One region of the Mesorhizobium sp. M0016 genome, then DNA from elsewhere that is predicted to be linked to it. Evidence: riboswitches for the same ligand, from Rfam matches in the RefSeq annotation. Region 1 holds a riboswitch; the other holds the start of a gene.

The links. Region 1 has a riboswitch for cobalamin ahead of NKJ88_RS22435 (DUF1636 family protein). Riboswitches for the same ligand answer to the same signal wherever they lie in the genome.
Region 2: it holds a riboswitch for cobalamin, as region 1 does, so the genes downstream of both, NKJ88_RS20110 (aromatic ring-hydroxylating oxygenase subunit alpha) here and NKJ88_RS22435 (DUF1636 family protein) in region 1, are expected to answer to the same signal.

Annotation. Positions count from the first base shown of each region.
Region 1 covers NZ_JAMYVM010000017.1:46,310-50,589, reverse strand. The annotation lists gene cobN (cobaltochelatase subunit CobN) at 1-1,162, opposite strand, end outside; gene cobW (cobalamin biosynthesis protein CobW) at 1,181-2,233, opposite strand; gene NKJ88_RS22435 (DUF1636 family protein) at 2,236-2,661, opposite strand; cobalamin riboswitch at 2,700-2,904, opposite strand; gene NKJ88_RS22430 (DUF6348 family protein) at 2,963-3,655, opposite strand; gene NKJ88_RS22425 (winged helix-turn-helix domain-containing protein) at 3,685-4,280, opposite strand, start outside.
Region 2 covers NZ_JAMYVM010000014.1:28,945-33,224, reverse strand. The annotation lists gene NKJ88_RS20115 (FAD-binding oxidoreductase) at 1-706, opposite strand, end outside; gene NKJ88_RS20110 (aromatic ring-hydroxylating oxygenase subunit alpha) at 744-1,991, opposite strand; cobalamin riboswitch at 2,109-2,310, opposite strand; gene NKJ88_RS20105 (DUF680 domain-containing protein) at 2,811-3,017, shown strand; gene NKJ88_RS20100 (DUF680 domain-containing protein) at 3,084-3,287, shown strand; gene NKJ88_RS20095 (DUF680 domain-containing protein) at 3,359-3,592, shown strand; gene NKJ88_RS20090 (ABC transporter ATP-binding protein) at 3,665-4,280, opposite strand, start outside.

The DNA of each region.
Region 1 (4,280 bases):
GCACGACATGCATGGCGAGGTCGGCGGGCGCCAGGCCGCGCTGGTTGTTGTCCCAGACGTAGCGGCGGGTGGTGGCGACGATGACCTGGAAGACAGGCACGCCGGCGCGGTCGAAGAGCGTTTCGACGCCCGGTTCGGCGCCGGAAGCGAAGGCGGTTGCGGTGATGATGGCGGTGGGCTTGAGCGTGGCCAGCGCGGTTCCGACGAAGGCCAGGGAGGTCGGGTCTTTGAGGCTGGAGACGAAGATCGGGATCGGTCTCATGCCGCGCTGGCGGAGTGCATCAAAGAGGGCATCGATTGGCGCGACATCGGCGGCCAGCAGCATCGAGCGGTAGAATAGGATGGGGATGATGGGAAGGTTGATGTTGTCTGCGCCGAGTTCCCGCCCACCCCCCTCTGTCCTGCCGGACATCTCCCCCGCAAGGGGGCAGATTGTGCTCTCATAAATGTTTTCGCCAATCGCAGACCTTGTGGAGATCTCCAAAGGAGCAGGAGAGGAGCCGCCTTTGGTAACGGCTGATCTCCCCCCTTGCGGGGGAGATGTCCGGCAGGACAGAGGGGGGTGTGAAGGAACGCCGACATCGGCAAAATTCAACTTGCCTACGACGCCGCGGCCAGGCTCGTAGTAGCCAGCTTTCGGCACGCTGACCGGCTCAGCCGCCGCCGCATCCTGCCCAGCCAACCCCGCCAGCCGCTGCATCAGCGCTGCCATATTCTCCGGCCCGCCCTCGCGGAAATAGCCCAGCAGGCCGTCCAGCTCCTCGCGCGGCAGCGTCGAGGCTTCGATCAGCCTGAGATCCTCGTCGTGGCTCTCGCCCGGCAGCAGCGCCAGCTTGATGCCGTTCGCACGGGCAGTCGCGGCAAGCTGGTCGCAGCCATAGCGCCACCAGTCGTAGCCGCCGAGGATGCGCACCAAAATCACCTTGGCGTGGCGGGCGACGCTGTCGATCCAGAGGTCCACGGACATGGGATGGCGCAGGTCGCGCAGCGCCGCCAGCCGCATCGACGGCAGGCGGACGGCATCGGCCTTCCAGGCCGCCGCGAGGCCAGCGAGGTCGCTGTCGGTGAAGGACAGCGCCACGATATCCGCCGGCGTCTGCCGGAGATCAACTGGCTCGGCGAGATCGTCGAGCGAGGCGGAGGTCGTGGCGAGTATATGCATCGCGGCTCGTGCCTGAGATCAACCGGCGAGTATACGCTCGATCGCCGGACGGTTCAGCCCCTTCAGGCCAATGACGACGAGACGCGAGCGGCGATCGTCCTCGGCCGTCCAGGCGCGGTCATAGTAATGGTTGACGCGTGGGCCGACGGCCTGCAGCAAAAGCCGCATCGGCTTGCCGCCGACATCGACGAAGCCTTTTACACGCAACACGTTTTCCTGTTCGGCGGCGGTGGCGACACGCTTGGCCAGGTCGTCGGGATTGGCGATCGAGGGGATGTCGACGATGAAGGTGTCGAAATCGTCATGCTCATGATCGAAAGCGCCGTCGTGATGCGACTTGCGGTTCTCGATGTCGTCTTCGACGGCGAGACCGAGGCCAAGCAGCACCGACGGGTCGACCTTGCCATGCGCAGTCGGCACGATTTTTACCGCGCGAGCGGAATGCTCATTGATGATGGCGTTGGCGCGGGCCGAACCGGCTGAATCCATCAAATCGCTTTTCGACAGGATGATCAGGTCGGCGCAGGCGATCTGGTCCTCGAAGACTTCTTCGACCGGATCGTCGTGGTCGAGCGTTTCGTCCTGAGCGCGCTGTGCCTGCAACGCGTCCATGTCGTTGGCGACGCGGCCTTCGGCCAGCGCCGGGCCGTCGACCACGGCGATGACGCCATCGACGGTCACCCGGCTCTTCACGCTTGGCCACTGGAACGCCTGGACCAGCGGCTTGGGCAGAGCGAGGCCCGAGGTCTCGATCAGGATGTGGTCGACCCTCGGTGTCAGCGCGAGGATCTTGTCGAGGGCGGGCACGAAATCGTCGGCGACTGTACAGCAGATGCAGCCATTGGCCAGTTCGACGATGTTTTCCTCGGGGCAGGTGTCGATGCCGCAGCCTTTCAGGATTTCCCCGTCGATGCCGATGTCGCCGAACTCGTTGACGATGATGGCGATGCGCTTGCCGCCGGCATTTTCCAGGAGATGGCGGACCAGCGTCGTCTTGCCGGCGCCGAGGAAGCCTGTAACGACAGTGCAGGGAACACGGGAGAGGTTGGCGGCCGGGTTTGAAGCGTTCATCGTCAGTCCTTCAGCATGTCGAGGTGTGGGATGCGGGCAACGAGGCCGCGCTTGAGGCTATCGGGCCGGCCGCGCCACGGGATGAGGCCGTCGGCCGAAGTCGCGAAGAGCTTTGCGCCGGTAACGAGGTCGGCGCCGCTGGTTGCGGTCAGATCGCCGAAGACATAGCTCCAGCAGCCATCGCGCAGGATAGCGGCGCTGAGGCGGCGCTTGCAATTGCCGAGACATTCGGCGGTGCGGACCCGGATATCGCCGGCAGCGGCGCGGCGTGTGTCCTCAGCCAGCAATTCGCCGGCGCGCGGATGGGCGTCGGAACCGGTCTCATCGCGGCAGGAGGCGCAGACGATGACGGTCACGCAGGGCAGGGCGTCGTTGTCCCCGGACGCAATGTCCGCTGTGCCAGCCGAAAAACTGCTGTTCTGGTCCAAAAACCGTGCTCCTTGCCCGGAAACCCGCCAGGCGATCGGATACTTTGTCTCAGACGGCAGGTCTCCTGGCTCGCGGGTCGTCGCCTTGGTTAGCCGCCTTCCCGGTGTTACCCAGTGGCTTTCGGCCTTGGCTCGTCGCTTACAGTTGCGGGGACAGCCGCGGATTTGGGACCGAAATCCCGCACCGCATTCCCTCTTGGCCCTTGCCGTTGCGGGCAGGGGACCGTCTGCAGCGGATTTAGGCTTTTGCGGGCGGCGGTGTCAACGCACGGCTACGACATGGCGATGTCGGCAGGGGCTGTCATGTCCCGGCTTCCGGCAGTGCCAGGATGACCTGTCGGATAGCTTGATAGCCATCGCTATAGTCCCAGTCATGACCGACAGCCAGATTCTGTCCCTCATGCCAAACCGCGTTGTCCAGAAGGACTTCGGCACTAATCAGCGTGCCCTTCAAGCCTGCCAGAAAGGTCCGGACAAAATGGCTTCCGGGGGGTACCGAAGCTGTGAACAGCTTTTCCAGCTTGGCATAGAATGCTGGATAGCCTGGTGTCAGCGAGCATAGCTCGGTTGTGGCCTGGGAAATGACCGGGCCGCTATAGATTTTCCAGCGGGCATCTTTTCGCCAGATCTTCCAACTGGCGCTGCTTCGCTGCCAAAGCTCTATTTCGGCCTGCATGTTCTCGCAGACGTGTTCGGCCAGTCCCTCAATGGCCACATGGAAAACACCACGGAGAAACTTTTCAAACGCCTGGTTCAGTTCCTGTTCGCGCGTGTCGCCGAAGCCAGCAAAGGATTCAATGACCGGCTGAACATCAAGCAGCGGAGAAAAAATGTAGATTTCCAGGACCAGCCGGTCAGAACTCGTCTCGAACACCTCAGCCTCAAACCGAAGCTGCTTCGATTGGAGCATGACGTCCCTATCTCTGCGGACTGCATCTATTCCATGCGCAATGAGGGCGCCATGGATCATGTCGAGCACTTTGTCCGATGCCATTGCACAACCTACGAGGCTTATTGAGGCGTCTATGACAGACGCTGCAAGGGTTGGCCATCTCTCTCGCTAGCCAATGCCGGCCCCAGATTGCCGGCCGGCGTCACTTCGATGCGCTCAAGGCCAAGCCAGCCCTGCATCTCCTTTAGTTCCTCGAAAAGCTGTGCGGTGGTCTCAGGCGGTGCGCCTGCTTCGGCATAGGCGGCGTGGACGCGTAAGACACTCGCAGGCCGGTCGGCCTTGAGGTCGACGCGGGCGACGATCTTGTCGCCGAGCAAGAAAGGCAGCACGTAATAGCCATATTGCCGCTTGTCGGCCGGGGTGTAGATCTCGATGCGGTAGCGGAAATCGAAGAGACGCTCGGTGCGCGCGCGCTCGAAGACCACCGGATCGAAGGGCGCCAGTAGCGCGCGGGCCTCGATCTTTCGCGGCAGACGGGCGTCCTTATAGAGGTAAGCCGGCTTGTCCCAGCCTTCGACGTTTACCGGCAGCAACTCGCCCATCTCAACCAGTTCCTCCAACCGGCCCTTCATGTCGGCTGGCGACAAGCGGAAATAATCGCGCAGGTCACCCGACGTCGCGATGCCGTGGGCGCGGGCGGAAATGCGCAGCAATTCGCGGTGCGCGT
Region 2 (4,280 bases), on a different contig from region 1:
GCACGGCGCGCATGAACGGATCGGGGCCGCAGCAGAAGATTTCGCGCTCGCGGAAATCCGGAGCCAGCAAGGGCAGCCGGATCGCGTCGATGCGCCCCATATGACCGTACCAGCCCTCGCGGCTGGAACGTTCCTCGATCATGAAGCCGAGCGACAGGCCGGGCATATGGCCGCCGAGCAGTTCGAGTTCCTTGCGGAAGATGATCTCTTCGGCACGCCGCGCGCAGTTGACGAAACCGACATCGGTCCATGGCGCGCAGTCGTTCAGCCAGCGCAGCATCGACATCATCGGCGTCACGCCGGAGCCGGCGGAAATGAACAGGTATTTGGCCGCCGGGTGGCTGTGCAACGAGAAGTCGCCGGCCGGTCCGTAGGCCTTGACATGCGAACCGGGCACCAGATGGTCGAACATCCAGCGCGTGCCGATGCTGCCGGCCTGCGCCTTGACCGTCACCGCGATCGAAAACGGCCGCGATGGCGACGACGACAGCGTATAGGTGCGCATCAGTGGCCCGTCCGGTGTCGGCAGTTCCAGCGTCAGGAACTGGCCCGGCTTGTAGCGGAACCAGGTCTGGTTGTCGGAGCGGAAGGTGAAGGTCTTGACGTCGGGCGCCTCGTCGCTGACGCCGATCACTTCCAGCACCTGCAGCCTATCGTTCCACGGCGCCATCTGGTCGAGATGGCGATAGAGCCCAAGATCCGTCATCGCATTCATCCTCTGGTCCCTCTTCGCCTGCTCCAGTTCACGCGACGCTGCGCAGCGCCGGCCGGCCGCCTTCGGCAAGGCGCGGGCCGATGAAGGCCGCGTACCATTCGACGAACTGGATCACGCCGCCCTCATGCAGCTCCGAATAGGGGCCGGGCTCATAGGCCGGCGACAGGATGCCGAAGGCGTTTTCCTCGACGATGCGGCGGTCCTGGTCGTTGGTCTCGGTCCAGACATGGGTGAGCTCCTCAAGGTTGTAGTCGACGCCCTCGACCGCATCCTTGTGCACCAGCCACTTGGTCGTCACCGCGGTTTGCGTGGCGCTGATCGGCAGCACCCGGAAGGTGACCGCATGGTCGATCAGGATGTGGTTCCAAGTCGTCGGATAGTGGTAGTGCATCAAGGTGCCGATGCGGTCGGCGGCAACAGTGTCGGACAGGTTCTTCGTCACCGCGCGCTTTCCCGACATCGTGTAGCTGACGGCATCGCGCAGCAGCGGCGCGCGGGTGGCGCGGTATTGCCCGGCCGGATCGATGCGGAACTTGCTCGGCAGGCCCGCCGCCTCGCATTTCGCCCAGTGCGCCAGCATCTCCGGATCGCTGTCGGCGCCCTGCACGCCGGTCACCGTCGGCGCTTCGGGGAATGTCTTGCACAGCTCTGGATGATTGCCGGCGCAGTGATAGCATTCGCGGTTGTTTTCCCAGACCAGCTTCCAGTTGCCCTTCTCGATGATGGTGCTCTCGAAGGCGACCTTGGCTTCATTCAGCCCGTGCGGCTTGAGGTAGGGCTCTATCATGGCGCGCATCGGCGCAAAGTCGGCAGGTTCTTTTGCCAGGCAGATGAAGATATAGCCGCCGACGCTCTCGCAGGCGACGGGCTTCAGGCCGAACTGGCTCTTGTCGAAACCGTCGGCCATCTGGCGGGCAAACAGCAGCCGGCCGTCAAGCTCGTAGGTCCACTGGTGATAGGGGCAGACAAGCTTTGCCGCCATGCCCTTCTCAGTGTTGCAGACACGGCTGCCGCGATGGCGGCAGGAATTGTGAAAGGCGTTGATGTTGCCCTTCTGGTCGCGGACCAGCACCACCGGATAATCGCCGATCTGCACGGTGATATAGCTGCCGGGCTTCGGCAGTTCGCAATCATGGCCGATGAACAGCCAGTCGCGATACCAGATAAGCTCCATGTCGAGCTTGAAATAGTCCGGGTCGGTGTAGAAGGGCTGTTCCAGCGAAAAGCCTTGCTTGCGGCCGTTCAGGAGCCTCAGCATGTCGTTGCGCGTATCCATAGTTCTGTCCTCGTGGGTTAAGGACTGAACTTGGTGGTGATGGAGGAAGGATCGGACGCAGGCCGGCGCGGCGCCGGACATGCACTATCCACCTCTTGACCGCCCACCGCGATCAGTCGAGTCTATGCATCTCGGGCTGGTTTCCGGGCTCTGGAGTTGTCCTTGCGGACCATCGCGACACCTTCCCAGGCTCTTGCCCAGTGGTCTCCCGTTGCGACTTCAACTCCACCACCGTTGCGGGGGCAGCGCCGGATTCTGACCGGCTTCCCAATTCTCCGCTGCGTCGTCACGAAGCGGCACCTGAGATGCCATCATCTAATCACGGCAGCGATCGCGACGTCGGCATGAAAGCGACATCATATCCATGCGGCGCGACACGCGCGGCATACGCCCCCCGCCGCCGGTCAAAGAGCTGAGACGTTTCTTGCGACGCCATCATCGCCGTTTCGAATCGCTGCGGATCCAGTTCCGATCGGGGGCAAAAAGGGCTCAACGGTATCGAAAAGTTACTATTAGCAATCTCTAATCGAACCGAACGGTTCGTTTCTGTTGACAATGCGTGCAGGACGGTGTGAACGACGGCCCGGAAACCGACACCGGAGCGAACCACTCGGTTCGACATAAGCAACTGAAAACAATGCGATAAATGACCATAGAGGAACTTCCTGGCACAATTTCAAGGTGCAGGACCGTGGTCCACACGGAACAACTTCGTGATTGGAAACCAGCCTATGGCTTTCCCACATCGGGGCTGTCCGAACGACGCGAATTCCTCCCAAGACACGCCGCTAGACGGACAGACAAACTGGAGTACTAAAAATGAAAAAGATCATCCTCACTGCCGCAGCCGTTTTGGCGATCACCGGCAGCGCCTTCGCCGGTAGCGACAATTACGCTTCCAATGGTGCGAACCAGCCAGCCGTCTCGGTCGACAGCTCGTATACGGCTTCCATTCAGAAGCCGGCGCACGCTGACAAGCAGCCTGTCGTTCAGGGCGCCGACCGCGACCTCTACGGCAATCGCTGATCCCGACCAAAGAAGGGCGGCTAACCCGTCGCTCTCGGGATCCCAAAAAATTCAGGAGTATTTGAAATGAAAAAGATCATCCTTGCTGCCGCCGCCGTTTTGGCCATCTCCGGCAGCGCTTTCGCCGGCAGCGACAACTACGGTTCGAACGGCGCCAACCAGCCTGCGATTACGTCGACCGATAGTGGCCATACGGCTTCGGTTGAGAAGTCGGCTCCAGCCGAGCAGGCGCCTGCCCACGGTGCCGACCGTAACCTTTTCGGCCGCTAAAAGCCGGTTTCCAGCACGTGGCGGGCTTATCCGCTGCAGCTGGCGGCATCAGAAAAATTCAGGAGACTAAAATGAAGAAGATTGTTCTTGCCACCGCAGCCGTTCTGGCTGTTTCGAGCGCTGCCTTTGCCGGCAGCGACAATTATGGCTCCAATGGCGCCAACCAGCCGGCCGCTGCCGTCGACACCACCCGCACTTCGTCGACCGGCACCAACTCGGCGGTCTACAAGCTGCTGAACTCGTCGAACGACCAACAGAAGTTCGTTCCTCAGAGCAGCGACAGGGATCGGTTCGGCAACAACTAACAGCCGAAGCTTAAAAAAGAGCGGCGGGCCTGGCCCGCCGCTCTTTTTTCATGCCTGTACGACGCAGCTATCTCAAGCCGCCTTCACTTCCACCGGCTTGAGCGAGAAGGAGTGCCCATCGGCGTCGAAGATGTGCAGGTCCCCGGCATCCGCGGTCAGTCGCAGCTTTGCCCCGCGCTTGACCTCGACATTGCCGGGCAGCTTGGTCACCAACGGCAGGTCAGCGCGGCCGATATCGACATAGACAAGCTGCACCTCGCCGAGTTGCTCGACATAGTCCACCACGCCCTCGAAAAGATATTCCGCGCCGGTGGCGGCCGACAGATCCTCCGGCCGCACGCCGAAGCTGACTGCCGCACCCTTTGCTGACGCCGGCGTTGCGATCGGCACCGTTGCCTTGCGGCCGCCGACATGGCTGACGATTGTCGGGTTGCCCGTCCTGTCGATTGTCGCCGGCAGGATGTTCATGGCCGGCGAGCCGATGAACTGGGCAACGAACAGATTGCCGGGCTTCTTGTAGAGGTCCATCGGCGTGCCGACCTGCTCGATATGGCCATCCTTCAGCACGACGATGCGGTCAGCCAGCGTCATCGCCTCGACCTGATCGTGGGTGACGTAGATCATGGTCGTGGCAGGCATCGATTCCTTCAGCTTGGCGATCTCGATGCGGGTGGCGACGCGCAGCGCC